DNA from 2 places in the Streptomyces sp. cg40 genome. Region 2 is predicted to be linked to the other one. Evidence: riboswitches for the same ligand, from Rfam matches in the RefSeq annotation. Region 2 holds a riboswitch; the other holds the start of a gene.
The links. A riboswitch is a leader RNA that binds a small molecule or an ion and turns the genes downstream of it on or off. The one in region 2 is predicted to bind glycine.

Region 1: it holds a riboswitch for glycine, as region 2 does, so the genes downstream of both, gcvP (aminomethyl-transferring glycine dehydrogenase) here and gcvT (glycine cleavage system aminomethyltransferase GcvT) in region 2, are expected to answer to the same signal.

Annotation. Positions count from the first base shown of each region.
Region 1 covers NZ_CP190128.1:8,770,539-8,785,809, forward strand. The annotation lists gene ACQHII_RS39645 (DUF881 domain-containing protein) at 1-728, shown strand, start outside; gene ACQHII_RS39650 (FHA domain-containing protein) at 790-1,671, shown strand; gene ACQHII_RS39655 (MerR family transcriptional regulator) at 1,715-2,452, shown strand; gene ACQHII_RS39660 (bifunctional nuclease family protein) at 2,538-3,011, shown strand; gene ACQHII_RS39665 (MerR family transcriptional regulator) at 3,228-3,872, shown strand; gene ACQHII_RS39670 (DNA polymerase IV) at 3,930-5,420, shown strand; gene ACQHII_RS39675 (PRC-barrel domain-containing protein) at 5,342-5,713, opposite strand; glycine riboswitch at 5,828-5,923, shown strand; gene gcvP (aminomethyl-transferring glycine dehydrogenase) at 6,103-8,988, shown strand; gene ACQHII_RS39685 (ABC transporter ATP-binding protein) at 9,086-10,138, opposite strand; gene ACQHII_RS39690 (ABC transporter permease) at 10,135-10,992, opposite strand; gene modA (molybdate ABC transporter substrate-binding protein) at 10,989-11,810, opposite strand; gene ACQHII_RS39700 (molybdopterin-dependent oxidoreductase) at 12,016-12,507, shown strand; gene ACQHII_RS39705 (molybdopterin-dependent oxidoreductase) at 12,419-15,163, opposite strand; gene ACQHII_RS39710 (FAD binding domain-containing protein) at 15,160-15,271, opposite strand, start outside.
Region 2 covers NZ_CP190128.1:3,567,349-3,582,619, reverse strand. The annotation lists gene gcvT (glycine cleavage system aminomethyltransferase GcvT) at 65-1,207, opposite strand; glycine riboswitch at 1,242-1,360, opposite strand; glycine riboswitch at 1,361-1,460, opposite strand; gene ACQHII_RS15560 (AAA family ATPase) at 1,610-2,299, shown strand; gene ACQHII_RS15555 (enhanced serine sensitivity protein SseB) at 2,364-3,149, shown strand; gene ACQHII_RS15550 (enhanced serine sensitivity protein SseB C-terminal domain-containing protein) at 3,302-4,093, shown strand; gene ACQHII_RS15545 (ABC transporter permease) at 4,664-5,671, shown strand; gene ACQHII_RS15540 (ABC transporter substrate-binding protein) at 5,741-7,537, shown strand; gene ACQHII_RS15535 (ABC transporter permease) at 7,649-8,647, shown strand; gene ACQHII_RS15530 (ABC transporter ATP-binding protein) at 8,644-9,741, shown strand; gene ACQHII_RS15525 (dipeptide ABC transporter ATP-binding protein) at 9,759-11,051, shown strand; gene ACQHII_RS15520 (hypothetical protein) at 11,143-11,664, opposite strand; gene ACQHII_RS15515 (M1 family metallopeptidase) at 11,946-13,337, shown strand; gene ACQHII_RS15510 (trimeric intracellular cation channel family protein) at 13,361-14,032, shown strand; gene ACQHII_RS15505 (alpha/beta hydrolase) at 13,926-15,164, opposite strand.

The DNA of each region.
Region 1 (15,271 bases), 5.2 Mb from region 2:
CCACCGTCACGGGTCGGCAGCGGCTGGTGCAGGGGCTGTGGCCGCCGCGCGCCAGCAGGGCCCAACTCATCGTCGCCGTGCTGCTGTTCGGCCTAGGTTTCGGGCTGGCGGTGCAGGTCGCCTCGAACAGCAACAGCGACAGCGCGCTGCGCGGGGCCCGGCAGGAAGATCTTGTGCGCATCCTCGATGAACTGGACGACCGTACTCAGCGTCTTGAGGACGAGAAGCAGGGTCTGCAGAAACAGCGCGACGAGCTGGAGAACAGCTCCGACCAGGCCGAGGAGGCCCGCAAGCAGACGGCCGAGAAGGAGAAGCAACTCGGCATTCTGGCGGGCACCGTGGCCGCGCAGGGACCCGGCATCACGATGACCATCGACGACACGAAGGGAACGGTCGAGGCGGACATGTTGCTCGATGCGGTCCAGGAGTTGCGCGCGGCCGGCGCGGAGGCGATCCAGGTGAACGGCGTACGTGTGGTGGCCGGCACCTATCTGACGGACTCCGACAAGAGCGTGAGCGTCGACGGGAACAAGATCAACGCCCCCTATCGTTTCAAGGTCATCGGCAAGCCGCAGGATCTCGAACCGGCGCTCAACATCCCTGGAGGCGTGGTGCAGACTCTTGAGAAGGAGCAGGCCACCGTCACCGTCGGGCGGTCGAGCAAGATCATTGTGGATGCCTTGCGGGCCGCGAAGCAGCCTGACTACGCTCGGTCGTCCTCCCGGTGAACCGGGGGTGCATGGGGACCGTCCGGCGAGGGCATGAGGTTGCGGGGGGTCGACGCACCGATTGGGTGGTGCGTGGTGGAAACTGTCTGGTGGATACGGACGTTGTGAGGATGTCCGGGTCGACCGGTGTGTTCAATCAGGGTTCGTCCTGCCCCACGGGCGGGTCTGTTTCGGTCAAGGGGAATCGCCCGTGAAGTTGTTTGCGAAGTTGTTCGGCAAGAGTGCGAAAGAGAGCAGCGACAATCAGACCGCTCGCCATCGCGCACAACCGGACGCGGAGGGCCAGCGTCCGCTGTTCCGCGACCAGGTCGCTGGTCAGGGCGCGCCGTCGGTTGACCCTGCGCAGTCCGGCGACATAGGTTTCGGGCAACCGTCAACCTCAAGTACGGGTGGAGGGTTTTCCCCTATGTCGGCCCTGGTGTGTACGAGGTGCGGTAACCGCAACGCGGAGAACAGCCGCTTCTGTTCCAACTGCGGTGCGCCACTGCGCCCCGGTGTGACCCCGGAGCGTGCGTCCGAGACGACGTCCACGATCTCCATCTCCGGTCTCGAGGCCTACGACGCCGAGGTGACCGGCCAGACGCAGATGCCGACGCTCTCCCCGGAGGCGCAGGCGGCCGTCGACGCCCTGCCGTTGGGCTCGGCGCTCCTGGTGGTGCGGCGCGGTCCGAACTCGGGCAGCCGCTTTCTGCTGGACGGCGAGCTGACCACGGCCGGCCGTCATCCGCAGAGCGACATCTTCCTGGACGACGTGACGGTCTCGCGCCGCCATGTGGAGTTCCGGCGCGTTGCCGACGGTTCCTTCACGGTCGCCGACGTCGGCAGCCTGAACGGCACTTACGTCAACCGTGAGCGCATCGACTCGGTCCCCCTGGCCAACGGTGACGAGGTGCAGATCGGCAAGTACCGGCTGGTGTTCTACGCGAGCCAGCGGGGTTACTGACCCTCTCTCGGACTGTGTCCGGGGGATTCCCCCAGGAAGGTCCATGCTTCAAACACCGAGCGGCGGTGCCGGGCACGGTACCGCCGCCGCGGACACCGGGCTGATGAGTATCGGCACGGTGCTGAACACGCTGCGCGACGAGTTCCCCGAAGTCACCATCTCCAAGATCCGTTTCCTGGAGTCGGAGGGGCTCATCGAGCCGCAGCGGACCCCTTCCGGATACCGCAAGTTCAGCCCCGCCGACGTCGAACGCCTCGGCCATGTCCTGCGGATGCAGCGGGACCACTATCTGCCGCTGAAGGTGATCCGCGAGCACCTCGACGCCATGGAGCGCGGGGAGGCCGCCCCACTGCCCACCGTGGGCCGTCAACGGGACGGCGAGGTCGTCCTGGAGCCCGTGGAGGGCCCCACGGCGGCCCGGATCGGGCGGGCCGAGCTGCTGGCCGCCGCCGGGATCGGTGAGCAGGAGCTCGACGAGTGGGAGTCGTACGGACTCATCGCTCCACTGCCGGACGGCGTGTACGACGCGGAAGCCGTCACCGTGGCCGGGCTCGTCCTGGAGTTGGGGCGGTTCGGGATCGAACCCCGGCACCTGCGCGCCATGAAGGCCGCCGCGGACCGCGAGGCCGGGCTCGTCGACCAGGTGGTCGCCCCCCTGAAGCGGCACCGCAATCCGCAGACCAGGGCCCACGCGGAGGCCCGCACGAAGGAACTGGCGGGGCTCACGGTGAAGCTGCACGCCGCGCTGGTGCAGACCGCGCTCGGCGTGCGCCTGCCCTGAGCCGGGCGGGATTGCGGCAGCCTGATCGGTCACCCGATCCCGGCCCGACTACCCAAACGTCCCGGGCACGGCCTAGGGTTGCTGTGTGAACGAGCTCGATGTCGTAGGTGTCCGGGTCGAAATGCCCTCCAACCAACCGATCGTGCTCCTGCGTGAAGTGGGAGGCGACCGCTACCTCCCCATCTGGATCGGGCCCGGGGAGGCGACGGCGATCGCCTTCGCACAGCAGGGCATGGCCCCCGCACGACCGCTGACCCACGACCTGTTCAAGGACGTGCTGGAGGCCGTCGGCCAGGAGCTCACCGAAGTGCGCATCACGGATCTGCGTGAGGGCGTCTTCTACGCCGAGCTGGTGTTCGCCAGCGGAGTCGAGGTGAGCGCCCGCCCGTCCGACGCCATAGCGCTGGCACTGCGCACCGGGACGCCGATCTACGGCAGCGACGGCGTGCTCGACGACGCCGGCATCGCGATCCCGGACGAGCAGGAGGACGAGGTGGAGAAGTTCCGCGAGTTCCTCGACCAGATCTCGCCCGAGGACTTCGGGACCAACAGCCAGTGAGATCGGGGGCCGGCAGAGAAATGGTGGCATTTGCCACCGGCGTGTGAGAGCGTCCTGCGGCCCGCCGCGAGCGCATTCGGCTAGCCTTTCCCCGCGGTGGGGTACGGGAAACCACTCCTAGGGTGATTATCACTCGGCGTGCCTAGCGTGGCGATCGTTGACGCACCCCTGGTGACTGCCTACCGTCGAGAAGGCAGGTCAAGGACGGAGGTCGGCGTGAGAAGCAGCGGCGACGGTACGGCTGGGGGTGCCCCGGAACGCAGTTTCGGGGACAGTGGCCCGTACCCGCTTCATGGCAGTGCGGCCGATCACGCTCCGCATCGACCCACTGCCGTGCCGAGCAGCGGAGGGGCGACGTCCATGGCGTCCGAGCAGATCGGCTACCGGGGCCCTACGGCCTGTGCGGCGGCAGGCATCACCTATCGGCAACTGGACTACTGGGCACGCACCGGGCTCGTCGAGCCCAGCGTGCGGCCCGCACACGGGTCGGGGACGCAGCGGCTCTACAGCTTCCGGGACGTCGTAGTCCTGAAGATCGTCAAGCGGTTCCTCGACACGGGTGTCTCGCTGCAGAACATCCGCAGCGCCGTTCTGCACCTGCGGGAGTGCGACTTCCGCGATCTGGAGCGGATGACGCTGATGAGCGACGGCGCCACGGTCTACGAGTGCACCTCGCCGGACGAGGTCCACGCCCTGCTCCAGGGCGGCCAGGGGATCTTCGGGATCGCCGTGGGTGTCGTGTGGCGGGATGTGGAGAGCGCCCTGTCGCAGCTGCACGGGGAGCGCGTCGACACCGGTGAGACGCTCGTCGGGGTCAACCCCGCCGACGAGCTGGCCAGGCGGCGCAACCGGGCCGTCTGAGGGCCCGGCGGGAGCCGTAGCGGGGCATTGTCAGTGGCGTAGGGCAGCATCGGAGATGTGAGAACCGCGCCCACGATCCTGCATCTCGACATGGATGCCTTCTTCGCCTCGGCGGAGCAGGCGTCCAAGCCGAGCCTGCGCGGGAAGGCCGTCGTCGTGGGCGGGCTCGGACCACGCGGTGTGGTGGCCACCGCGTCGTACGAGGCCCGGGTTTTCGGGGTGAACTCGGCGATGCCCATGGCCCAGGCGCGCAGACTCGCTCCGAACGCCGCGTATCTTGTGCCGCGCTTCGGGTTCTACCGGTCGATCAGCGAGCAGGTGATGGCGCTGCTGCGGGCGCTGTCGCCACTGGTGGAGCCGCTGAGCCTGGACGAGGCGTTCGTGGACCTGGAGGCCGGCGAGGCGGCCTGGGACGCCGAGTCGGCACGCCGGGCCGGGGAGCGGCTCCGGGCCGACATACGGGCCGCCACGGGACTCACCGGCTCGGTCGGTCTCGCCGCCTCCAAGATGCTCGCCAAGATCGCCTCCGAGCGGGCCAAGCCCGACGGGCTGGTGCTGATCGAGCCCGGGAGCGAGCGGGCACTGCTCGGGCCGTTGTCGGTGCGCACGCTGCCGGGGGTCGGACCGGCGACGGGCGACCATCTGCGGCGGGCCGGGATCACCACGGTCGACGAGATCGCCGAGGCGGGCGAGGACGAGCTCGTACGACTGGTCGGCAAGGCGCACGGGCACTCGCTGTACGCCATGGCGCTCGCGCACGACGAGCGGCCCGTGGTCGCCGAGCGGGAGACCAAGTCGGTGTCGGTCGAGGACACCTACGACGTGGACATCCACGACCGCATCCGGGTGGGCCTGGAGGTGCAGCGTCTCGCCGACCGGTGTGTACGGCGGCTGCGGGGCGCCGGGCTGTCGGGGCGGACCATCGTGCTCAAGGTGCGGCGGTACGACTTCTCGACGCTGACGCGGTCCGAGACGCTGCGCGGGCCCACCGACGACCCCGGGGTGGTGCGGGAGGCCGCGGCTCGGTTGCTGGACTCCGTGGACACCACGGGCGGGGTGCGGCTGCTCGGGGTCGGCGTCTCCGGGCTCGCCGACTACACGCAGGAGGACCTGTTCGCGCAGGCGGCGGGGGAGCAGGTCGACCTTCTTGAGGAGGAACACGCGGAGGAGGAAGCGAGCGGGGAGCAGGCCGCGCCCGTGGAGCGGCGCTGGCCCGCGGGCCACGATGTGCACCACTCCGGGTTCGGGCACGGGTGGGTGCAGGGCAGCGGGCTGGGGCGGGTCACCGTGCGCTTCGAGACGCCGGAGGATGCCGGGCCCGGGCGGGTACGGACGTTCCGGACCGACGATCCCGAGCTGGAGCCGGCGGATCCGTTGCCGTTGGTGACGCGGGACGCGGGTGAACTGGCCGCCGCCTCAGGGCAGTTGGTGGTGCTGCCCCCGGAGAATCGAAGACCCGCCGCCTCTGCTCAGGTGTCGTCCGAGCCCGCCAGTTTGCCGAAGTCGCGGTCCGGGAGGGAGGGCGGTGGGGCCACGTCCAGGCCGTAGTGGTGGTAGAGCTGGAGTTCCTGGTCGGGGGAGAGATGGCGGCCCACTCCGAAGTCGGGGGCGTCCTTGATCAGGGAGCGGTCGAAGGGGATGTGCAGGGTGCCCTCGATCAGCTCGCTGGGCTCCAGAGGGACGAAGGCGTCCCTGGAGAACAGGCCGGTGCGTATGGCCGCCCACTCCGGTACACCGGTCGCGTCGTCGAGGTAGACCTCGTCGATCGTGCCGATCTTGGCGCCGGTGCGGTCGAACGCCTTGCGGCCGATCAGGTTGCGCGGATCGATATCGGTCTGCACGGGCCCTCCTCCTGGTCGCAACTCATCCGTAAACTCTACAAAAGAGCACATTCGGGCCGGTGGCCACTCGAAAGCTCGGCTTCACCGCTCGCTGGTAGGCTGGCGAGCGGCTGCTGACCCCGTGCGGGAGAGTCCTCCAGACTTCATCGGAGGCGCCGAAGGAGCAAATCCTCCCCGGAATCTCTCAGGCTCACGTACCGCACGGACGAGGTCACTCTGGAAAGCAGAGCGGGTGCCGGCGACGGCCCGCGCTCTCACCGACGGTGAAAACCGGTGACCCTCGGGTGGCCGGTGAAGCTCTCAGGTTGAGATGACAGAGGGGGAGGCCGTCCGGGCACCCCACTGTCGTGGTGCCCTCGAAGGTCGTGTCCGACCAGGAGGCCTCCCAAATGACCGCCCCTCGCACTTCGCTCTCCGAGCTCGAACAGGGCATCCCGTTCGAGCAGCGACACATCGGTCCCGACCAGGAAGCGCGGGCCAAGATGCTCGCGCAGGTCGGCTACGGCTCGCTCGACGAGCTCACGGCTGCCGCGGTCCCCGATGTGATCAAGAACGCCGACTCCCTCGACCTGCCGGGCGCCCGCACCGAGGCCGAGGTGCTGGCCGAACTGCGGTCCCTCGCGGACCGCAACGAGGTCCTGGGCTCGATGATCGGGCTCGGGTACTACGGGACCTTCACCCCGCCCGTGATCCTGCGCAATGTCATGGAGAACCCGGCCTGGTACACGGCCTACACGCCGTACCAGCCGGAGATCTCCCAGGGCCGGCTCGAAGCCCTCCTCAACTTCCAGACCATGGTCGCCGACCTCACCGGGCTGCCGACCTCCGGCGCTTCCCTGCTCGACGAGGGCACGGCCGCCGCCGAGGCCGTGGCGCTCTCGCGGCGCATGGGCAAGAACAAGAAGGGCCTGTTCCTGGTCGACGCGGACGCGCTGCCGCAGACCATTGCCGTGATCGAGACCCGCGCCGAGCCGGCCGGAGTCGAGGTCGTCGTCGCCGACCTCAGCGAGGGCATCCCCGCCGAGATCGCCGAGCGCGAGATCAACGGCGTGCTCGTGCAGTACCCGGGTGCCTCCGGTGCCGTACGCGACATCAAGCCGCTGATCGAGCAGGCGCACGCGCTCGGCGCACTCGTCACCGTCGCCGCCGACCTCCTCGCGCTCACGCTGCTGAAGTCGCCGGGCGAGCTGGGCGCGGACATCGCGGTCGGTACGACGCAGCGCTTCGGGGTGCCGATGGGCTTCGGCGGGCCGCACGCCGGATACATGGCCGTGCACGAGAAGTTCGCGCGCAGCCTGCCCGGGCGGCTCGTGGGCGTCTCCGTCGACGCCGACGGACACAAGGCTTACCGCCTCGCCCTCCAGACCCGCGAGCAGCACATCCGCCGCGAGAAGGCCACCAGCAACATCTGTACCGCCCAGGTGCTCCTTGCCGTCATGGCCGGGATGTACGCCGTCTACCACGGGCCCGACGGGCTGAGGGGCATCGCGCGGCGGACGCACCGCTACGCCACGATCCTCGCCGCCGGGCTCACCGCCGGCGGGGTCGAGGTTGTGCACGGCGGCTACTTCGACACGCTGACCGCGCGCGTGCCCGGCCGGGCCGCCGAGGTCGTCGCCGCAGCCCGCGAGGACGGCGTCAACCTCCACCTCGTGGACGCGGACCAGGTGTCCATCGCCTGCGACGAGACGACCACGCGTGCCCAACTGGCGGCCGTATGGACCGCGTTCGGGGTCGAAGGAGACATCGAGGCGCTCGACGTGAGTGCCGAGGACACACTGCCCGAGGCGCTGCTGCGGAACGACGCGTACCTCACGCACCCCGTGTTCCGGGACCACCGTTCCGAGACCGCGATGCTGCGCTACCTGCGCAGGCTCGCCGACCGGGACTACGCGCTCGACCGGGGCATGATCCCGCTGGGCTCCTGCACGATGAAGCTCAACGCGACCACCGAGATGGAGCCGGTCACCTGGCCCGAGTTCGGGCAGCTGCACCCCTTCGCGCCCGCCGAGCAGGCACAGGGATACCTCACGCTCATCCGGGAGTTGGAGGAGCGGCTCGCCGAGGTCACCGGGTACGACAAGGTGTCGTTGCAGCCCAACGCAGGTTCGCAGGGCGAGTTGGCCGGGCTGCTGGCGGTGCGTGGGTACCACCGCGCCAACGGGGACGCGCAGCGGACCGTGTGTCTGATCCCGTCGTCCGCGCACGGCACCAATGCCGCCAGTGCCGTGATGGCCGGGATGAAGGTCGTCGTCGTGAAGACCGCCGAGGACGGTGAGATCGACGTCGAGGATCTGCGGGCGAAGATCGAGCAGTACCGCGACGAGCTGTCGGTGCTGATGATCACCTACCCGTCCACGCACGGGGTGTTCGAGGAGCACGTCGCCGACATCTGCGCGCAGGTCCACGAGGCCGGCGGGCAGGTCTACGTCGACGGCGCCAACCTCAACGCCCTTGTGGGGCTTGCAAAGCCGGGGCACTTCGGCGGCGACGTCTCGCACCTGAATCTGCACAAGACGTTCTGCATTCCGCACGGTGGGGGCGGACCGGGTGTCGGGCCGGTGGGCGTGCGCGCGCACCTGGCGCCGTATCTGCCGAACCATCCGTTGCAGCCCGCTGCCGGTCCTGAGACGGGAGTCGGGCCGATCTCCGCCGCGCCGTGGGGTTCGGCCGGGATTCTGCCGATCTCCTGGGCGTACGTCCGGCTCATGGGCGGCGAGGGGCTGAAGCGGGCCACGCAGGTGGCCGTGCTCTCCGCCAACTACATCGCCAAGCGGCTGGAACCGCACTACCCCGTGCTCTACACCGGGCCCGGCGGGCTCGTCGCGCACGAGTGCATCATCGATCTGCGGCCGATCAGCAAGGCGACCGGTGTGTCCGTCGACGACATCGCCAAGCGGCTCATCGACTACGGCTTCCACGCGCCGACCATGTCGTTCCCGGTGGCCGGGACGCTGATGATCGAGCCGACGGAGTCCGAGGACCTGATCGAGCTGGACCGGTTCTGCGAGGCGATGATCGCTATTCGCGGGGAGATCGAGAAGGTCGGGGCGGGGGAGTGGCCGGCCGAGGACAATCCGTTGCGGAACGCGCCGCACACCGCTGCCGCGCTCGGTGGGGAGTGGGGGCACGCGTACACCCGCGAGGAGGCGGTCTTCCCGGCTGGTGTGTCCGTTGCCGACAAGTACTGGCCGCCGGTGCGGCGGATTGACCAGGCGTTTGGGGACCGGAACCTTGTTTGCTCCTGCCCGCCGTTGGATGCGTACGAGGACTGAGTTTTTCGGGTGCGGCGCCGTCGTGGCTGGGCGCGCAGTTCCCCGCGCCCCTAAAAGCAGCTCCCCGCGCCCCCATGAAAAAAGGGGGCGCGGGTGCTCACGCAGGGTATGCGTGGGTCTGGGTCGCCTTGACCGTTGCCCAGATCGACGCCCCCTGATGCAGGTCCAGTTCGGCCGCTGCCGGTGTCGTCAGGTCCGCCGCCAGGGGGAGTTCGCCGGTCAGGTCTACGCGGATCTGGTCGCCGTGGGTTTCCAGGCCCGCCACCTCGCAGTGCCAGAGGTTGCGGGCGCTGGCGCCGGTCGGGCGGTCTCGGAAGAGAGTCACCGCGCTTGGTGGGAACGCCACGAAGACCTCGCCGGTCAGGTCCTCCGTGGTGGTGATCGTGGGGCCGGTGTCGAGTGTGACCGTGTGGCCGTCGGCGTTGCCCTTGTAGAGGTTGAGGCCGACGAGTTGGGCGATGTAGTCCGTGCGCGGGTGGCGGGCGATGTCGGCGGGGGTGCCCTGCTGGACGATCTTGCCCTGCTCGATCACGATCAGCCGGTCGGCCAACACCATGGCGTCCAGGGGGTCGTGGGTGACCAGGACCGCGACTGCCTCGAACTCCGCGAGGTGGCGCCGGAGTTGGGCTCGTACGTCCAGGCGGGTACGGGCGTCCAGCGCGGCAAGGGGTTCGTCGAGGAGCAGGAGGCGTGGGCGGGTCGCCAACGCCCTTGCCACGGCAACGCGTTGGGCCTGGCCGCCGGAGAGTCTCCGGGGCTTGGCGCCCGCGTGCTCGGCGAGGCCCATCCTCTCCAGCCACTCGGCCGCGATGGCGCGGGACTCCGCCTTGGTCGCGCCCTGGCAGCGGGGGCCGAAGCCGACGTTGTCGAGGGCGGTGAGGTGCGGGAAGAGGAGATAGTCCTGGAAGACGACGCCCACCGGGCGGGACTCCGGGGGCGTACGGTCCAACTCCGCGCCGTCCAGACGTAGATGACCGTCCGTCAGGCCGACCAGACCGGCCAGGGCTCGCAACGCGGTTGTCTTTCCGGCGCCGTTGGGGCCCAGCAGGGCGACCACGTCGCCTGGTGCGGCGGTCAGTTCGACGTCGAGGCGGAACGTGCCGCGGTCCACGACGAGATGGGCGTCGAGGCCCTTGTCCAGTGCGGTCATGAGGTCGTCATCCAGCGGTCGCGGAGCCCGGCCAGGACCGCGATCGACACGGCCAGCAGGACCAGGCTGAGGGCGATGGCCGCCTCGGGGTCGTTCTGGAGGGCCAGGTAGACCGCCAGGGGCATGGTCTGGGTGCGGCCGGGGAAGTTGCCGGCGAAGGTGATCGTCGCGCCGAACTCGCCCAGTGCGCGGGCCCAGGCGAGCACCGAGCCCGCCGCGATGCCCGGGGCGATCAGGGGGAGCGTGACCCGGCGGAACGCGGTGAAGCGGGAGGCGCCGAGGGTCTGGGCGGCCTCCTCGTAGCGCGGGTCGGCGGCGCGCAGGGTGCCCTCGACGCTGATGACCAGGAACGGCATCGCGACGAACGCCTCCGCGACCACGACGCCGGTCGTGGTGAAGGGCAGGGTGATGCCGAACCACGAGTCGAGCCACTGGCCCACGACACCGTTGCGGCCGAGGGCCAGGAGCAGCGCCACGCCGCCCACCACCGGGGGCAGGACCAGCGGGAGGGTCACCAGGGCCCGGACGAAGCGGCGGCCGGGGAACTCCGTGCGGGCCAGCAGCCAGGCCAGCGGCACGCCCAGCACCAGGCACACCGCTGTCGCCAAGGTCGCGCTCAGCAGGGAGAGTTGGAGCGCCTGCCAGACCTCCGTGCTGGTGAGCTGGGACGGCAGGGAACGCCAAGGGGCCCGGACCAGGAGGGCGAGCAAGGGGAGGAGCAGGAACGCCAGGCCCACGAGCGCCGGCACCAGCAGGGGCAGCGGCACCCCGTGTCCGGACATCCGGACGCGGCGACGCCGCGGCCCGCCCTTCAGGGTCTCGGCCGCGGCGTCGGAGGTGTCGAGCTGGGTCACGGCTTGAGGAAGCCCGCCGCGGACAGCACCTTCTGGCCCTCGGCGGACTGCACCAGCGCGATGAACGCCTTGGCGGCGACGGCGTTGGGCGCGTTCTTCAGGAGGACGATCGGGTAGTCGTTGATGGCGTCGGCGGACTCGGGGAACTCCACGCCCTCCACCTTGCTGCCGGCCGCGTGCACGTCGGTCTTGTAGACGACCGCCGCGTCGGCCTCCTTCAGCACCACCTTGTTGAGGGCCGACTTGACGTCCTCCTCGTAGGACACCGGGGTGAGCTTCAACTTGCTTGCCGTGAGCGCCTTTTGGGCCGCGGCGCCGCACGGCACCGTCTTGTCGCACAGCACGACCTTGAGCGACGACTTGGTGAGGTCCTTCAGGGAGGTCACCTTGTCGGGGTTGCCCGGCAGCGTGGCGATCTCCAGCTGGTTGCGGACGAACGTGGCCGGGGTGCCGACGCCGTCGCCCTTGTCCGTGACGATCGCCATGGTCTTGGGGCTCGCGGCGGCGAACACGTCGGCCGGGGCGCCGCTGGTGATGCTCGCGGCGAGGGTGTCGCTGCCCGCGAAGTTGAAGGTGACCTTGGTGCCGGGGTGGGCCGTCTCGAACTCCTTGCCCAGGGTCGTGAACGACTCCTTGAGCGAGGCGGCGGCGAAGACGGTGACGGTGCCGGACATCTTCGGGGACGCGGACGCCGAGGTGTCGGACTTCGAGGAGGACGAGTCGTCGCTGGAGGAGCAGGCGCTCAGGGCCAGCAGCGCGGCGGCTCCGGCCCCCGCAACCTGCAGGATCCGGCGGGTCCGACGCGCGGAACGGGTCATCACGGTTCTACTCCTCTGATTCTGCCGATAAGGGATGGTCGCGCCCTTGCCCGACCGCAACGGCCGTGCCGCGATGATACTGCCGCATATGCAAGGTGTAAGTCTCCTGTCGCATCGCATGAGCTGCACTATTCGCTTGCGGGGTGCGCATGTGCGTTTGTACGGGAGTGCGGCCCGGGTACCACATTCCGGGAGGTGATGGCTCGTGACGCTCGCGCAGCTCGACCTGACGGGGGACCTCGCCCGACCCGTCCGGCTCACCGTGCCGGACCTGCTGAACTGGCCGCTGCACCGGGTCCGGGTCAGCTTCGAGTGCGCCACCAGCGGCACCCAGGTCCACCGCTTCGCGGGACCGCGGCTCTACGACGTCCTGTCCGCGGCCGGTCCCGGTTTCGACCCCGTCCGCCGCAAGGACCGGCTGCGCTTCCTCATCGCGGTGAGCGGTACGGACGGGCACCACGCGCTGCTGTCCTGGGCCGAGATCGATCCCGACTTCGCTCATGCCCCTGTTCTGCTCGCTGTGAGCATCGACGACACCCCGCTCGACCGTGCCGGACCGCAACTGGTGCTTCCACAGGACCGTTGCGGGGCCCGGCACATCAGCGGGATCAGTGCGATACGGGTGGACGGGGGGTACGGCGCGGCGAGTCGGCCAGTGCCAGCCACACCCGGTCGCGGGTCAGCGGAAGTTCGGTGAAGCGGACGCCGGTCGCGTCCCGCAGGGCGTTGGCGAAGGCGGGCGCGACCGGGTTGAAGGGGCTCTCGCTCATCGACTTGGCGCCCAACGGCCCTATGGCGTCCGCCGTTTCCATGAAGTGGACCTCGGTGCGCGGCACGTCCGCGTACTGCGGGAGCCGGTAGCGGCGGAACGCGGCCGTCTCCACCGCGCCGTGCCCGTCGACGCGTACGTTCTCGAAGAGGGTCGCCCCGAGCGCCTGGGCGACCCCGCCCTCCACCTGGCCCCGGCACTGCATCGGGTTCATCACCTTGCCCGCGTCGGCCGCGTGCACACTGCGCAGGATGCGGATCTCGCCGGTGTCGGGGTCCACGGCGACCCTGAACCACTGTGCGTTGAAGGCCACGGAACGCGGGGTGCCGCCGAAGTGCCCGTCGGCGGTGAACTCGACCCCGACCGCCGCACCCGCCGCGTGCAGCTCCTTCAACGGCAGACGGCCACCGGGATGCAGTACGGCCTCCTCCGCCAACCGGCAGTCCGCGCGGGGGAGTTGCAGATGGGCGGCGGCGAAGTCGAGCAGCTGGTCGACGAGGGCGCGGGACGCGCGCAGCGTGGCCTTGCCCGCCACCACCGTGCCCGTGGAGGCGAAGGCGCCCGTGTCGTGGCGTACGACGTCCGTGTCGGACTGGCGGACGGTGATCCGGTCGACGGTGGTGGCGAGTTCACCGGCCGCGATCTGGCGGTGCACGGTCGTCGTGCCGTTGCCGAACTCGGCGGTGCCCACGGCGAGATCGAAGCCGCCGTCGGGCAGGAGGCTCGCCTTCGCGTCGGCGATGTGGCCGCCGGGCGGCCCGGTCGCGATCATCGCCAGGGCGGTGCCCTCGCCCACCAGCCAGCCGTCCGGGGGGAGTTCGGACATGGGCTCCGCCTGGGCGCGGCGGACGATCGCGAGGCACTGGTCGAGCCCGTAGCTCGCGATGTGCAGGTCCTCCTCCTCGCCGGCGGGGGAGAGCATCGGCTCGCCCGGCCCGATGATGTTCCTCGCCTTGAACTCCAGGGGATCCAGGTCCAGTTGGCGCGCGAGTTCGTCGAGGGCCGACTCCACGGCGAACATCACCTGGCCGAGGCCGTAGCCCCGGAACGCGCCCGCCGGGACGGTGTGCGTGTAGACGGAGAAGGCGTCGACCTTCTTGTGCGGGGCGCGGTAGACGGCCGTCGACTCGCCGACGCTGTGGAACATGACGGCGGGACCGTGGTTGCCGTAGGCGCCCGTGTTGGAGACAACTCGCAGTTGCAGCGCGGTGAGTCGGCCGTCGCGGCGGGCGCCCGCCTTCACGCGGATGGTGAAGGGGTGGCGGGTGGTCGCGCCGTAGAACTGTTCGGCGCGGGTGTACTCCAGTTTCACCGGGCGGCGCAGGCGCAGGACCGCGAGGGCGACGATGTCCTCGACGAGCATCTCCTGCTTGCCGCCGAAGCCGCCGCCGACCCGGCCCGCGACGACCCGCACCCGTTCCTCGGGGAGGTCGTAGAGCGCGCAGAGGGCGCGGCGGGTGAGGAACGGGGTCTGTGAACTGGTCCGGACCGTAAGCCTGTTGTCCTCGTCGAACCACGCCACCGCGCCGTGCGTCTCCAGGCTCGCGTGCTGGACGCGCTGGGTGCGATACGTGCCCTCGTACACCGCGTCGGCCTCCGCGAAGCCCGTCTCCACGCTGCCGATCTCGCCGTGCGCCTCGCCGACCACGTTGTCCTGGGGGCGGGAAATGCGGGCCGTGGCCGCGTCCTTGTCGTGGACGACGGGCGCGCCGGGGCGCATCGCCTCCTCCGGGTCGAGGACCGCGGGCAGGATCTCGTACGTCACGTCGACGCGTCGGCAGCCCTCCTCGGCGGCGGCCTCGCTGTCGGCGACCACGGCGGCGACGCGCTGGCCGACGTGGCGGACGGTGTCGTCGAGGACGCGGGTGTCGTCGGGGTCTTCGGTGGGGTGCTCGTGGCGGGCCGTGGAGAAGTGGCGTTCGGGGGCGTCGTGGTGGGTGAACACGGAGTGCACGCCCGGGACTTGGAGGGCCGCCGTGATGTCGATCGCCGTGATGCGGGCGTGGGCGTGCGGGGAGCGGAGGAGCTTCATGTGGAGCAGGTCGGGGATGTCGATGTCGAAGGTGTAGCGGGCCGTGCCCGTCACCACTTGGGGGCCGGCCGGGGCGGGGAGGTTGCGGCCCACCGCCTCGCCCGCGCCCGGCGCCTCGGCGTGGCACACTCCGCGTACCGCGTCCTCGATGGCGCGGTAGCCCGTGCAGCGGCAGAGGTTGCCCTTGAACGCGCGGGGGAGATCGGTGAGTTGGTCCTCGTTCAGGGCGGCCGTCGTCATCAGGAAGCCGGCCGTGCAGAAGCCGCACTGGAAGCCCTGGGCGTCGAGGAACTTCCGCTGGACGGGGTGGAGTTCACCGTCCTCGGCGGCCAGACCCTCGACTGTGGTGACCGTACGGCCGTCGGCGCGGAAGGCCGGGTAGAGGCAGCTGTGGACCGGCTCGCCGTCCACATGGACCGTGCAGGCGCCGCAGTCGCCCGCGTCGCAGCCCTTCTTCACGCCGAACCAGCCGCGGTCGCGGAGGTAGGTGCGCAGACACTGGCCCGGGCGGGGTTCTTCGGCGAAGGAGCGGCCGTTGACCTCGATCTTCATGCTGCCGTCTCCTCCGGAACAGGGCCCAGTTCGCGGCGGATCTCCTCCGCGTAGTGGAACGTCATGTGCGCCCGCCATTCCGGCAGCCCGTGGATGTCGTCGAACCAT
Region 2 (15,271 bases):
TGCGGAGGGAATCGTCGAGCGGGGGCGATCCGCCCCGGTCACGGACCCGACGCTACGACGACTGTCACTTCTGGCGCTTGTAGAACGGCAGCGCCACGACCTCGTACGGCTCGTGACTGCCCCGGATGTCCACACCGACACCGGCCGTGCCCGGCGCGGAGTGCGCCGCGTCGACGTAGGCCATGGCGATGGGCCTGCCCAGCGTGGGGGAGGGGGCGCCGGAGGTGATCTCGCCGATCACCCGGCCGTCGGCGACCACGGAGTACCCGGCGCGCGGGACGCGGCGGCCCTCGGCGATCAGGCCGACCAGGACGCGCGGCGGCTGTGCGGCGGCCCGTTCGGCGGCGGCCGCAAGGGCCGTACGTCCGACGAAGTCGCCGTCCTTCTCGAACTTCACGACCCGGCCGAGCCCGGCGTCGAACGGGGTGAGCGAGGTCGACAGTTCGTGGCCGTACAGCGGCATGCCCGCCTCCAGGCGGAGCGTGTCCCGGCAGGACAGGCCGCACGGGATCAGCCCCGCCGACGCCCCTGCCTCGGTCAGCGCCTCCCACAGCTTCTCCGCGTCACCGGGGGCGACGAACAGTTCGAAGCCGTCCTCGCCGGTGTAGCCGGTGCGGGCGATCAGCGCGGGTACGCCCGCGACCGTGCCGGGCAGCCCGGCGTAGTACTTGAGGCCGTCGAGGTCGGAGTCCGTGAGCGAGGCGAGGATGCCGGGGGACTCGGGGCCCTGGACGGCGAGCAGCGCGTACGCGTCACGGTCGTCACGGACGACCGCGTCGAAGCCCGCGGCCCGCTCGACCAGCGAGTCCAGGACAATCTGGGCGTTGGACGCGTTGGCGACGACCATGTATGTGGAAAACGCAGCCTCGGTCCCGGCCAGCCGGTAGACGATCAGGTCGTCCAGGATGCCGCCGTCGGCCTGGCAGATCATGGTGTAGCGGGCGCGGCCGACGCCCACGGAGGCGATGTTGCCGACCAGCGCGTAGTCGAGGAGCGCGGCCGCGTCCGGTCCGGTGACCGTGATCTCGCCCATGTGGGAGAGGTCGAAGAGGCCGGCCTTCGTGCGGACGGCGAGGTGTTCGTCGCGCTCGGAGCCGTAGCGCAGCGGCATGTCCCAGCCGGCGAAGTCGGTCATCGTCGCACCGAGCGAGCGGTGCAGCGCGTCCAGCGCGGTGCGGCGCTTCTCAGGGGTGGCGGTACTGCTCATCGGTCGGTCTCCCAAGGCATGACGGCGAGGTCGTTCCTCCCCATCTGTCATCGGAACCTGAGAGGTTCGCCATGACCGCGCGGGACACGCACGGGCCATGGGTTGCACCTTGGGTGGGACCGCCGGCGACGGCGGCCCGCTTTTCAGATGTGCCTCGCCCGCGCGGTAACTGGGCCTGAGAGATTCAAGGGAGGGACTTGCTCCTTCGGCGCCCCGGAGGTCGTACGACCGGGGACTCTCCCGCGCGGATTCAAGCGGCCGGTATGCAGTTAGGCGCGCACATCATCGCACAGGCTTTGTAACAGGCCTGTGGCCGGAAGCGAACGGAACCGCGAGACACCGTGCATTACCTTCTCTTTACGTTAGTTGGGGAGAACCTTTCCTGACCCCGCAGGGAGGACGATCACGGTGACAAGGACCACGGTGTACGCCACGACCTCGGCCGTAGCGCTGCCCGAACAGCGCTCGGCCCCGGCCAGGGAGGCATGCCCGGCCCGCCCGGCACCGGTCGTCCGCGACCTCCGCGAGCGCGCCGGCCGCAGCCCGCACGGCCTCCGCTTCGGCCCCCGCGACCTGGTCGTGGTCACCGGCCTGCCCGGCAGCGGCAAGTCCACGCTGATGCGGCGCGCGGTGACCGGTGACGGCGTCCGCGTCGACAGCCAGGACGCCAGGGACCGCTGGGAGACCCGGGTGTCCCGTGTATCGGGCCTCCTCCCGTACGCGGTCTACCGCCCCCTGGTCCGCCTCGCCCACTACGCCGGACTGCACCGCACCCTGCGCTCCGCGTCCGGAGCCGTCGTGCACGACTGCGGCACCCAGACCTGGGTGCGCGGCTGGCTGGCCCGCGCCGCGCACCGCCGCGGCGGCACTCTGCACCTGGTGTTCCTCGACGTCAGCCCGGACACCGCGCTCGACGGCCAGCGCGAGCGCGGCCGGGGCGTCTCGCGGTACGCGTTCCTGCGCCACCGCCGGGCCGCCGCCCGGCTGTTGCGCGCCGTGGAGCGCGGCGACCTGCCGCACGGCGTGGGCTCGGCGGTCCTGCTGGACCGGGACGCGGCGGACGTGCTGCGGCGGATCGACTTCGCGGACTGAGCCGCTAGCCTTTTCCGTCACAGCACGTTTACAGCAGGCGGTTTCACCAGCAGGCGGTAGGTAGATGGACTTCCCGGCGGACTTCCCCGGTCAGGCGTACCCCCACCCGCATCCGCACGGCGGATGGCCAGGCAACGAGCTGGAGGAGGTGCTCTCGGTCTCCCTCGGCCTGCCCTCGGCCGGCGGCCGGATCATCGAGGTGCTGTCCCGCAGCTTCGTCTGGGTCCCGCTGCCCAGCGGCGGCGGCCCGCACAGCGGACCCCTGGACCTGCCCACGCTGGACATCGAGGGTCAGGCCTTCGTGCCGGTCTTCAGCTCCGAGGAGCAGTTCCGCAAGGTCGTCGGCTCGCATCTGTCGTTCACCATCGCGCCCGCGGTGGAGTTCGCCCGCGGACTGCCCCCGCAGGTGGGTATCGCGGTGAATCCGGACGGCGTGGTCGGCATCCCCCTCCCGCCCGCCGCCGTGGCCGAGCTGTGCCGCATCGGCCGTACCGTCCTGGACGGCCCCACCAGCGGTGGCCGGGTCCGCCTCTTCGAGCCCGACTGGCAGGACGACCCGGTCGACTTCCTCGCCGCGGCCTCCGCGGAGTTCGCCGCCATCGGCGTGGTCGGCACGGCCCGCCGCTGCCTGGCCGCGATCGAGACCGCCGATCCGGTGATGTTCGTGGGCGTCGAACTCACCAACTGGGACGGCGACTTGAGGGCGGCCCCCATGGGCGCCCTGTCCCGCGCCCTCACCAGGACCGAGGTCAAGTGGCCGGTCAACCTGGTCCTCCTGGACGTGACACAGGACCCGGTGGCGGAGTGGATGCGGCAGACGGTACGTCCTTTCTATACACAGGGTCACTAGGAAACTCCCCAAGGGGCGACTCCCTCAGGGGCGTGGGGAACTGCGCGCCCAGCCGAGACGCACCCGCACTCGCCAACGGACACCGAGCCCCCACCCCTTGGGCGCTTAAGCTGGACCCCAACGCAGGCCAACCACCAGAAGGGGCGGTACACGTGAGCGCCAGCGGCACCGCGACCGGCCAGGTCGAGCACATGCTGCGCCAGGTGACGCCCGGGCGCTACGACGCCTACGAGGCGCTCCTGCGCGCCCTCGCGACCCCCCACTCCGGCCAGATCTGGATGCTCCTGTGGCACGGCCAGTCCGGCTCCCCGGACGCCCAGTACGGAAACATGCACGTCGAGGGCTACGGCTACGCCCCCTGCGTCACCTCCGCCCAGGAGCTCTCGGCCAGTGGCTGGAACCGTTCGTACGAGGTGGTCGACGGCCTGGACGTGGCCCGCACCCTCTATCCCGACCACTTCGGCCTCTGGCTCAACCCGCACGCTCCCGGCGGCGGCGTCGGCATCCCGTGGCTCGACCTGCGCCGGATCGCCACCGGCCTGGAGCGCCAGCCCGCGGGGCCGTTGCGCCTGACGGAACCGGCGATCGAGGTCCCGCAGTTCTACGGCCTGCTCACGCAGAACGCCCACCGTACGCCGGCCGTCCGCACCCTCCGCCGCGCCTGGGTGCAGCCCGCGCTCGGGGCGCCGTATCTCGCGATCGGTCTGGATGTGTACGACACCAGTCCGTCCGCCGTGGACTCGGTGCGCGCGATGATGCAGCAGTCGATCGGCGCGGTCCCGGACGGGTTGCCGGTGTCGACCGTGGCGATGTCCGACGACTACGACCCGGTGGCGCTGTGGCTGCGGGCGAACGCCCGCCCGTTCTACGACCGCGAGGCCCACGCGGCGCCGGCGCAGGTGTCGACGCCGGGTGGATACGGCTATCCGCCGCCGAGGTACTGAAAGACGATGGGGCCCGCTCTTCGAAAAGAGCGGGCCCCATCGCTTTCCGGCGTGAAGCAGAAGCTCGGGGCGCGGATGTCGCCGCGCCGACGGCGGCGGCCAGGGCGACCGCGCCCCTTCGAATTCCTCCCCGCACCCACCCCGCGGCCGTCCGGTGTGGTGCTGCGGCCGTCGGCGAGTGCCCGCGGGGGCGGGTGGGTGCCGGTGCTCATCCGGCCGTGGTGGATACTTGCCCGGCGAGTCCTCTTCCCCGCTCCTCCGCAGGTTTTACGCCGACGACACATTTCTTCGCGCGTAGATCGCGGTCCGATGCCCTAAAAAGTCACCGGATCGGTGTTCTGTCCCAACTGCCCGGCGTCCGGGGGGCGTTACCCGTTGTCCGTATAACGGAACCCTCCAGCCCGCATCACGTTTACGCATCCATTCACCGCCAAGTCTGGCAACAGATCACCAAAGCGTTGAAGACTCCCGCACCAGGGGCCGTGCGCCCCGATGTACGACGGACTGATCATGGCCGCCACAGCGGCAAGTGTGGGCCGGCTACCGCCGGTTGAGAGGGGTCCCTGCCAGATGACGGCACCATTGCACGAGCCGACCGCGGAAGCGGCCCCGAGCGCAGCCGAGGAAGCGGCGATCGCCAACGCCGGTGACAAGGTCGTGCAGGGACGTTCCCTGGGCCGGATCGCCTGGGAGCGCCTCAAGCGCGACAAACTCGCCCTCACGGGCGGCATCGTCGTGGTCGTCCTCATTCTGGTCGCGGTTTTCGCCCCGATGATCGCCAGCCTGATCGGGCAGGATCCGGACACGTTCCACGAGACCCTGATCGACCCGCTGTTCGGCACCCCCAAGGGGTCGCTGGGTGGCATCAGCGGTGACCACCTGCTGGGGGTCGAGCCCGTCAACGGCCGCGACATCTTCGCGCGCATCCTCTACGGCTCCAGGATCTCGCTGCTTGTCGGCTTCCTGTCCGCGATCGTCGCCGTCGTGCTCGGCACCGTGCTCGGTATCCTGGCCGGCTTCTTCGGCGGCTGGGTCGACTCCCTGATCAGCCGTGTCATGGACGGGCTGCTGGCCTTCCCCCAGCTGCTCTTCATCATCGCGCTGGTCTCCGTGATGCCGAACGAGATGCTGGGCCTGAGCGGTTCCAGCGTGCGGGTCTTCGTGATGATCCTGGTGATCGGCTTCTTCGGCTGGCCGTACATCGGACGCGTGGTGCGCGGACAGACCCTGTCGATGCGTGAGCGCGAGTACGTCGAGGCCGCCCGCTCGCTGGGCGCCGGACGCTTCTACATCCTGTTCAAGGAACTGCTGCCCAACCTGGTCGCGCCGATCATCGTGTACACGACGATGATGATCCCCACCAACATCCTCACCGAGGCGGCACTCAGCTTCCTGGGCGTCGGCGTCAAGCCGCCCACCTCCTCCTGGGGACAGATGCTCTCCACCGCGATCGACTACTACGACTCGGACCCCATGTACATGGTCATTCCGGGTGTGGCGATCTTCATCACCGTTCTGGCCTTCAATCTCTTCGGCGACGGCGTGCGGGACGCGCTGGACCCGAAGGCTTCCCGCTGAACCGCATTGCCTCAAGCGTCCCGTGCCATCTACACGGGGTCTCTCATCAAATCCGGAGGATCCGAGATCGTGACTACCCAACGCACCTCAGGGCGGCGTAGGCAGGCCTTTGCCGCTGCTGCCGCGGTCGCCGGCATGCTGGCCTTGGCAGCGTGCGGCGGCGGCAACAGCAAGGACGACGGCGGTTCGAAGACCGGCGCCGCCGGCTTCGACGCGGCGAACAACAAGGTCGCCCAGGCCTCGCTGGTCAAGAAGGGCGGCGAGCTGAAGTTCGTCTCCGCCCAGGACGCCGACTTCTGGGACACCACGCGCGGTTACTACGGCTTCATGTGGGACTTCTCGCGGTACTACAGCCGTCAGCTGCTCACCTTCAAGACCGAGCCGGGTGCCGCGGGCGCCGAGCTCACGCCCGACCTGTCCACCGACATGGGCCAGGTCTCGGCCGACGGCAAGACCTACACCTTCCACCTGCGTGACGGGATCACCTGGGAGGACGGCAAGGCCATCACCTCCCAGGACATCAAGTACGGCATCGAGCGCGTCTGGGCGCAGGACGTGCTGTCCGGCGGTCCGATCTACCTCCAGCAGATGCTCGACCCGAACAACACCTACAAGGGTCCCTACAAGGACACCTCGAAGGACAAGCTCGGCCTGAAGGCGATCTCCACGCCCGACGCCAAGACGATCGTCTTCCACCTGCCCAAGGCGAACTCGGACTTCAAGCAGGTCCTCGCCATGGTCACGGCGTCCCCGGTCCGCCAGGACAAGGACACCAAGGCGAAGTACACGCTGCACCCCTTCTCCTCCGGCCCGTACAAGTTCCAGTCGTACAGCCCGGGCAAGAAGCTGGTGCTGGTGCGCAACACCAACTGGAAGGCGTCGTCCGACCCGGTGCGCAAGGCGTACCCGGACAAGATCTCGCTGACCATCTCCTCGAACCAGTCCGACATGGACCAGCGTCTGATCAACGGCGACTACGACATCGACGCCGGCCAGACGGGTCTGGGTCCGCAGGGCCGCACCATCGCCCTGAAGGAGCACAAGGCCAACCTGGACAACCCGATCTCCGGGTTCATCCGGTACGCGGTCTTCCCGCAGAGCGTCGCGCCGTTCAACAACATCGAGTGCCGCAAGGCGGTCATCTACGCGGCCGACCACGTGTCGCTCCAGACCGCGCGCGGTGGCCCGATCGCCGGTGGTGACATCGGTACCAACATGCTCCCGCCCGCCATCGCCGGTGGCGAGGGCCAGAAGTACGACCCGTACGGGATCTCCGGTGCCAACAAGACCGGCAACGACGACCTGGCCAAGAAGGCGCTGAAGGCCTGCGGTCAGCCGAACGGCTTCAAGACCACGATCGCCGTCCGCAACAACAAGCAGCAGGAGGTGGCCACGGCCACGTCCCTCCAGGCGGCGCTGAAGAAGGTCGGCATCCAGGCCGACATCTACCAGTACGACGGTTCGCAGAGCTCCGGCATCATCGGTTCCCCCTCGAACGTCGCGAAGAAGAAGCTCGGCATCATCATCATGGGCTGGGGCGCGGACTTCCCGACCGTCCAGGGCTATGGCGCCCCGCTGTGGGACAGCCGCTACATCCTCCAGAGCGGTAACAACAACTTCGCCCTGATCAAGGACAAGACGATCGACGGGCTGTTCGACCAGTACACCACCTCGCTGGACGAGTCGAAGAAGACGCAGATCGCCACGGAGATCAACCACAAGGTCAGCGAGGGCGCGTACTACCTGCCCTTCACCTTCGAGCGGCTCCTGAACTGGCGCTCCTCGCGGATCGCCAACGTGTACACGACGAACGCGTACAGCGGCTACTACGACTTCGTCAACATCGGTCTGAAGTCCACGAAGTAATCCCGGCACACCCGCCGTACGGCACGAAAGGCAGGTGAAGGCCGGCGCGGCGGGACCGCGGGCCACCGGACGACCTCCGGTGGCCCGCGGTCCCGCGGCGGGCCGTTAGCTGTGCTCGCTTACCTCATCAGGCGGCTGTTCGCCGCCGCAGTGATGCTGGTCGTCATCATCCTGGTGGTCTTCAGCATCTTCTTCCTCGTCCCCAAGTGGGCGGGCGTGGACATCGCCACGAGTTTCGTGGGCAAGCAGGCCGACCCTCATGCCGTAGCGGCGGTGCGGGAGAAGCTGGGTCTGAGCGACCCGATCTTCGTCCAGGTCTGGCACTTCTTCAAGGGCATCTTCGTCGGCCGGACCTACTCGGCCGGCGGCGACGTCACCCACTGTGCCGCGCCGTGCTTCGGCTACTCCTTCCGTAGCGAGCAGTCCGTATGGCCGGTGCTCACCGACCGCTTCCCGGTGACCCTGGGACTCGCGCTCGGTGCCGCCGTGCTGTGGCTGGTCTTCGGTGTCGCGGCGGGTGTGCTCTCCGCGCTCAAGCGGGGCACGATCTGGGACCGGTCGGCGATGGTCATCGCGCTCGGTGGCGTGTCCCTGCCCATCTACTTCACGGGTCTGCTCTCACTGGCGATCTTCAGTTACGGGCTGAACTGGATCAACGGCCAGTACGTGCCGCTGGAGCAGAGCTTCTCCGGCTGGCTGGGCGGCATGATCCTGCCCTGGATCACCCTCGCCTTCCTCTACGCCGCGATGTACGCCCGTATCACCCGCGCCACCATGCTGGAGATCCTCGGCGAGGACTACATCCGCACGGCACGCGCCAAGGGCCTCAAGGAACAGGTCGTCATCGGCAAGCACGCGATGCGCTCCACGATGACGCCGATCCTCACCATGCTCGGCATGGACCTCGGTGCCCTCATCGGTGGCGCCATCCTGACCGAGACGACGTTCAGCCTGCCCGGCCTCGGCCAGGCGGTGCTCACCGCCATCAAGAACCAGGACCTGCCCATTATTCTGGGCGTCACCCTGATCACTTCTCTCGCGGTGCTGCTTGCCAACCTCGTGGTGGACATCCTGTACGCCGTGATCGACCCCCGAGTGAGGCTCTCATGACGGAACTCAGCAAGAGCGGGGCCGCCGTGGGCGAACCCACGGACGCCTCTCCCGCGCCCACGGCCTTCCTCGAAGTGCGCGACCTCAAGGTGCACTTCCCCACCGACGACGGCCTCGTCAAGTCCGTCGACGGCCTCAGCTTCTCGCTGGAGAAGGGCAAGACCCTCGGCATCGTGGGCGAGTCCGGCTCCGGCAAGTCGGTGACCTCGCTCGGCATCATGGGCCTGCACACCGCCGGCCAGTACGGCAAGCGCAAGGCGCAGATCTCCGGCGAGATCTGGCTGGACGGCACCGAACTGCTGTCCGCCGACCCCGACCACGTGCGCAAGCTGCGCGGCCGGCAGATGTCGATGATCTTCCAGGACCCGCTCTCCGCGCTGCACCCGTACTACACGATCGGCGCGCAGATCGTGGAGGCGTACCGGATCCACCACGACGTCGACAAGAAGACCGCCAAGCGGCGCGCGGTCGAGATGCTCGACCGGGTGGGCATCCCGCAGCCGGACAAGCGGGTGGACAGCTACCCGCACGAGTTCTCCGGCGGTATGCGCCAGCGCGCGATGATCGCGATGTCGCTGGTCAACAACCCCGAGCTGCTGATCGCGGACGAGCCGACGACCGCCCTGGACGTGACCGTCCAGGCGCAGATCCTCGACCTCATCCGGGACCTCCAGAAGGAGTTCGGCTCCGCGGTCATCGTCATCACCCACGACCTGGGCGTCGTCGCCGAACTGGCCGACGACATCCTGGTGATGTACGGCGGCCGCTGCGTCGAGCGGGGACCGGCCGAGGACGTGTTCTACCAGCCCCGCCACCCCTACACCTGGGGTCTGCTCGGTTCGATGCCGCGGCTCGACCGTGAGCAGCAGGAGCGGCTGATCCCGGTCAAGGGCTCCCCGCCCTCGCTGATCAACATCCCGTCCGGCTGCGCCTTCAACCCGCGCTGCCCGTACGCGGACCTCCCGAAGGACAACGTCACCCGCACCGTCCGCCCCGAACTGGCCGAGGTCGGCACCCGGCACTGGGCCGCCTGCCACCTGGGCAAGGAACAGCGGGAGCGTATCTGGACCGAAGAGATTGCGCCGAAGCTGTGAGTGACGACGAGAAAGCGGTGACGATTCCCGCTCAGGCCGACGAGCCGCAGAAGCAGGGCGACACCCTCACCAAGGGGACCGCCCCCGGCGAGGTCCTGCTGAAGGTGACCGGGCTGCAGAAGCACTTCCCGATCAAGAAGGGCCTGCTGCAGCGGCAGGTCGGCGCCGTGCACGCGGTCGACGGCCTCGACTTCGAGGTCAGGTCCGGCGAGACGCTGGGCGTCGTCGGCGAGTCGGGCTGCGGCAAGTCGACGATGGGCCGGCTGATCACCCGGCTGCTGGAGCCGACCGGCGGAAAGATCGAGTTCGAGGGCAAGGACATCACGCACCTCGGTGTGAGCGGCATGCGTCCGCTGCGCCGCAATGTGCAGATGATCTTCCAGGACCCGTACTCGTCGCTGAACCCGCGCCACACCATCGGCACGATCGTCGGCGCTCCCTTCAAGCTCCAGGGCGTCGAGCCCGAGGGCGGCATCAAGAAGGAAGTGCAGCGGCTGCTCGAGGTGGTCGGTCTCAACCCCGAGCACTACAACCGCTATCCGCACGAGTTCTCCGGCGGTCAGCGCCAGCGCATCGGCATCGCCCGCGCGCTCGCCCTGAACCCGCGGCTGGTCGTGGCGGACGAGCCGGTCTCCGCGCTCGACGTGTCGATCCAGGCGCAGGTGGTGAACCTGCTGGACGACCTCCAGCAGGAGCTCGGCCTGACGTACGTGATCATCGCGCACGACCTCTCGGTGGTCCGGCACGTCTCGGACCGGATCGCGGTCATGTACCTCGGCAAGATCGTCGAGCTGGCCGACCGCGAGCTGCTGTACAAGGCGCCGATGCACCCGTACACCAAGGCGCTGATGTCGGCGGTGCCGATCCCGGACCCGCGGCGGAAGAACGCGAAGAGCGACCGCATCCTGCTCCAGGGCGACGTTCCTTCGCCGATCTCGCCGCCGAGCGGCTGCCGTTTCCACACCCGGTGCTGGAAGGCGACGCAGATCTGCACCACCACCGAGCCGCCGCTCCTGGAGCTGGTGCCCGGTCAGCAGGTCGCCTGCCACCACCCGGAGAACTTCGCGGACCAGGCTCCGCAGGACACGGTCCTGCTGACGGTCGCGAAGGAGGCCGAGAAGCTGCTCGGCGAGACGGCGCTCCAGGAGTCGGCGGAGACGTCGGCGGCGGTGGCGGCCACGCTCTCCGAGGAGGCGGCCGAGCCGGTGGCCGAGGTTGCCGAGCCGGTGGCCGAGGTTGCCGAGCCGGTGGCCGACGCTGCCGAACCGGTCGCGGAATCCGCCGAGCCGGAGGCCGACGGAGAGAAGTAGCGGGAATTCGAGCACGGGGAATGCCCCGGCGGCCGAAAAGGCTGCCGGGGCATTTCCATGTCCTGCCGGGGTTTTACCGGGTGTTCTCAATTCACGACTTGGTTTCCCAGTAATACCAGCCGACGGAGTTCACCGGAAGCTTTGCCGTCCCCTTGGCCAGCACCGTGGTGCTGCAGTTCGGGTTCGTCTTGTTCGACTCCCAGCCGACCTTGAAGCCGTAGGAGCCGTACTGCATGTTGCCGAACTTGTGGGCGCTGATGTTGTGCGTGTACGTGTGCCCGGTGGTGACCGCCACGGACTTGGTCACGGAGCCGCCCACGGACGCCTTGGCCGAGGCGAACAGGTAGCTCGCGCTCACCTCGAGGGAGGTGGAGAGGCTGTAGGAGATGGTGGATGCCTTGGTGACGTGGACCGACATCGTTCCGCCCGGGCCGTCGTGGTAGTACTGGCCCTTCGCCGGCAGCCGGTAGTGCGAGTGGGACGTGATCAGGACCCCGTAGGTGATGGGGCAGGACCTCTTCGGCGTGACGATCGCGGATGCCGGAGCCGCACCGGCGACGACGGGCAGCGTACCGGCCAGAATGAGCGTGGCGAGCTTGGCTCTCGTGCGCATGAATTCCCCCTGTGAGTTCTTCCGAAAACCTCAAGCGCGGCCGAGCCTAGGGACGTTGACAGAGGCAGGTCAATCGATAAAAAAAGCGTTGAGGAAGAATTGAGGTTGCCCTTTTGGGCAGTGAAATCTCTGGCAAAGATGTCGAAAAAACCCGCCGCCCGTCACGGTCAACTACCCTGTGACACATGACAAGTTGGTAAAGTCATGTACATGACGTGTGAGCCAAGGGCAGAGTCCTGCGTGTCCGACTGATCGGAAACACGCACCGAAGGGACGACTTCATGGCACTCTCCCGTTCGGCACGTCTGGGGGCCCTCGCGACCGCGGCGGCCTCTTTTCTTGTCATAGCCGCCTCCTCCGCCCCCACCCCCGGCGCCGACGGCATCGGTGACAGCTACTTCCCCCAGCTGGGCAACGGCGGCTTCGACGCCCGGCACTACGCCCTCGACGTGGCCTACAACCCCGACACCGACCGCCTCGACGGCCGTACGACCCTCACCGCCCGCGCCACCCAGAACCTCTCCTCCTTCGACCTGGATCTCCAGAAACTGGAGGTCACCAAGGTCGAAGTGAACGGCAGACGGGCCCAGTTCACCCGCACCGGCGACGAACTGCGCATCACACCGCGGGACTTCCTCCGCAAGGGCAGGGACTTCACGGTCTCCGTCACCTACGGCGGTGTGCCCGAACCCCTCAACGGACCCATCGTGTTCGGCTCCGACTACGGCTGGATGAAGACGACCGACGGAGTCTTCGTCGCCTGCGAACCCAACGCCGCCTCCACCTGGTTCCCCTCCAGCGACCACCCGTCCGACAAGGCCACCTACGACATCCGCATCAAGGCCCCCAAGGGCCTCACCGGAGTCTCCAACGGCCGCCTCGTCTCGACGTACGACAAGGGCGACTCGACGTACACCCACTGGCGCGAGAGCAAGCCGATGGCGACCTATCTCGCCACCGCCACCATCGGGAAGTTCGACGTGAAGACGGGGACGACGCCCGGCGGCACCCCGATCTACGTCGCGATCGACCCGGTCCTCGCCAACAGCAACAGCGTCGACGTGTACGCCGTGACGGCCGCCGCCACCGACTACTGGTCGCAGGTCTTCGGGCCGTACCCCTTCGAGGAGACCGGCGCGATCGTCGACGACATGCCGGAGGCGGGGTTCTCGCTGGAGGTGCAGAGCAAGCCCGCCTACTCGGCCGTGCGCAGCGAGACGACGATCGTGCACGAGCTGGCCCACCAGTGGTTCGGCGACTCCGTGTCGGTCGCGCACTGGAAGGACATCTGGCTCAACGAGGGCTTCGCGACCTACGCCCAGTGGCTGTGGGCCGAGCACCAGGGCACCCGCACCGCGCACGACTCGTTCCTGGCCGGCTACAACGCCCGTCCCGCCGACAGCGCCTTCTGGCAGACGGTCGTGGCGGACCCGCAGCGCGACACGATGTTCGCCTCCGCGGTCTACCAGCGCGGCGCGATGACCCTCCAGATGCTGCGCGAACGCATCGGCGACACCGCGTTCTTCAAGCTGCTGCCCACCTGGACGAAGCTGCACCGCTACGGCAACGCGAGCACCGAGCAGTTCATCGCGCTCGCCGAGAAGATCAGCGGCCAGCAGCTCGACGACCTCTTCCAGACCTGGCTCTACACGACGGGCAAGCCCACCCTCTGACGACCCACGGGTAACAATGTGGGGTGCTTCAGCAACTGTTCAGCCCCTCCGTCCAGCACACGCTCGACCTCGTCGGCATCTTCGTGTTCGCCATCTCCGGCGCGCTGCTGGCCGTCCGCAAGAACTTCGACGTGTTCGGCATCGCCGTGCTCGCCGAGGTCACCGCGCTGGGCGGAGGGCTGTTCCGGGACCTCATGATCGGCGCGGTGCCCCCGGCCGCCTTCACGGACCTGGGGTACTTCATCACCCCGCTCTTCGCCGCGCTCCTCGTCTTCTTCCTCCATCCGCACGTGGAGCGGATCCAGGCCGGCGTCAACGTCTTCGACGCGGCCGGCCTCGGCCTGTTCTGCGTCTCGGGCACGGTGAAGGCGTACGACTACGGGCTGAACCTCACCTCCTCGGCCGCCCTCGGTCTCGCCACCGCCGTCGGCGGCGGTGTGCTGCGGGACGTCCTCGCCAACGAGACCCCGTCCCTGCTCCGCTGGGACCGCGACCTGTACGCGGTCCCGGCGATCGTCGGTGCCACCATCTCCGTGCTCTGCATCCGCTACGACGCGCTGACCCCGCTCACCAGTGGGCTCGCGATCGTCACCGCTTTCGTGTTGCGCCTGCTCGCGATGCGGTTCCACTGGCGAGCTCCGCGTGCGTGGAACCGGAGGTCGAACGCCCGAGAGGATCCGACGACGACTTCGTGATCCGCGGGTGGTTCTGGCCCAGCTCCAGGGTCAGCCAGCGGAACACCGTCTTCACCTGGGGCCGCCACAGCGCCATGGTGTGCCCGCCGTCGCTGCGCGGCAGGAACACGACGTGCACGCTCGTCGGCGCCTTCGCGATCTGTTCGAGGGCCACGCCCGCCTCGTAGCCGTCGCCGGACTCGCCGGACAGGTACAGCGCGATCGGCGGCGGTGTGGCCGCCTTCTTGAGCAGCAGGTAGGGGTTGTTCGCCTCCCGCAGGGCCACGCTCTGCGCGGCCAGCGAATTGCGTTCGCCGATCGGGTCGTTGTAGCCGGACATGCTCACCGCGGCCTGATAGCGGTCGGGGTGGGCGACGGCGAGCTTGACCGCGCAGTGCGCGCCGGCCGAGTAGCCGGCGACTCCCCAGCCCTTGGGCGCAGGCTGGGCGCGGAAGTTGTCCGTGACCATCTTCGGCACGTCGACGCTGAGCCAGGTGTCGGCGTTGACCGTGCCGGGGATGTTGGCGCACCCGGTGTCCACGCCGGCCAGCAGGTTGTAGCGCGGTGCGACCAGGATGAAGGGCGCGATCCGCCCGCTCCTCATCAGCGGCTCCAGCTGCTGGGTCACGTGCATCGACCCGAACCAGGCCTTGGCGGAGCCGGGCCAGCCCGGCAGCAGTTCCACGACGGGGAACTTCTTGTGGCGGTAGGCCGCTTCCTTGTACTGCGGCGGGGTCCAGACGTAGACCTCGGCGTTCACGCCCGACACCCGGCCCTTGAGCTGGGTGACCTCCACCTGGCCCGCGGAGCTCATGCCGGGACCGGTGGCGGGGGAGAAGTCCTGCTTGACCTTGGGCAGCCGGTTCAGCGAGATGTTGCCGGTGCCGTTCTTGCCGAGGTTCGCGGCCTGCTGGACGTGGTTGCCGGTGCCGAGGAGGTCGGCCCAGTTGTCGTAGAGGTTGTTCTGGTTGTTGACCATGACGAAGACCAGGGTGACGGCAGTGGCCTGCGCGAACAGCAGCATCAGGGCCCGTGTCGCCACCCGTACGGCCTTGGGGCCGCGCATCCGCGACCACAGCACGAGCGGCAGTATGAGGGCGACGATCGTCAGCACGACGGCGGTGTAGAGGAACGGAGTCCCGGTGAGGCTCATGTCCCCAAAGAGGGGGATCACGGGCCGTGGGTCACGGACGAGTGCGGACACTTACCAAGAAATTGCCGGGCGCTCACCCGAGTGGCCGGTGTTTTCATATGCCCGCA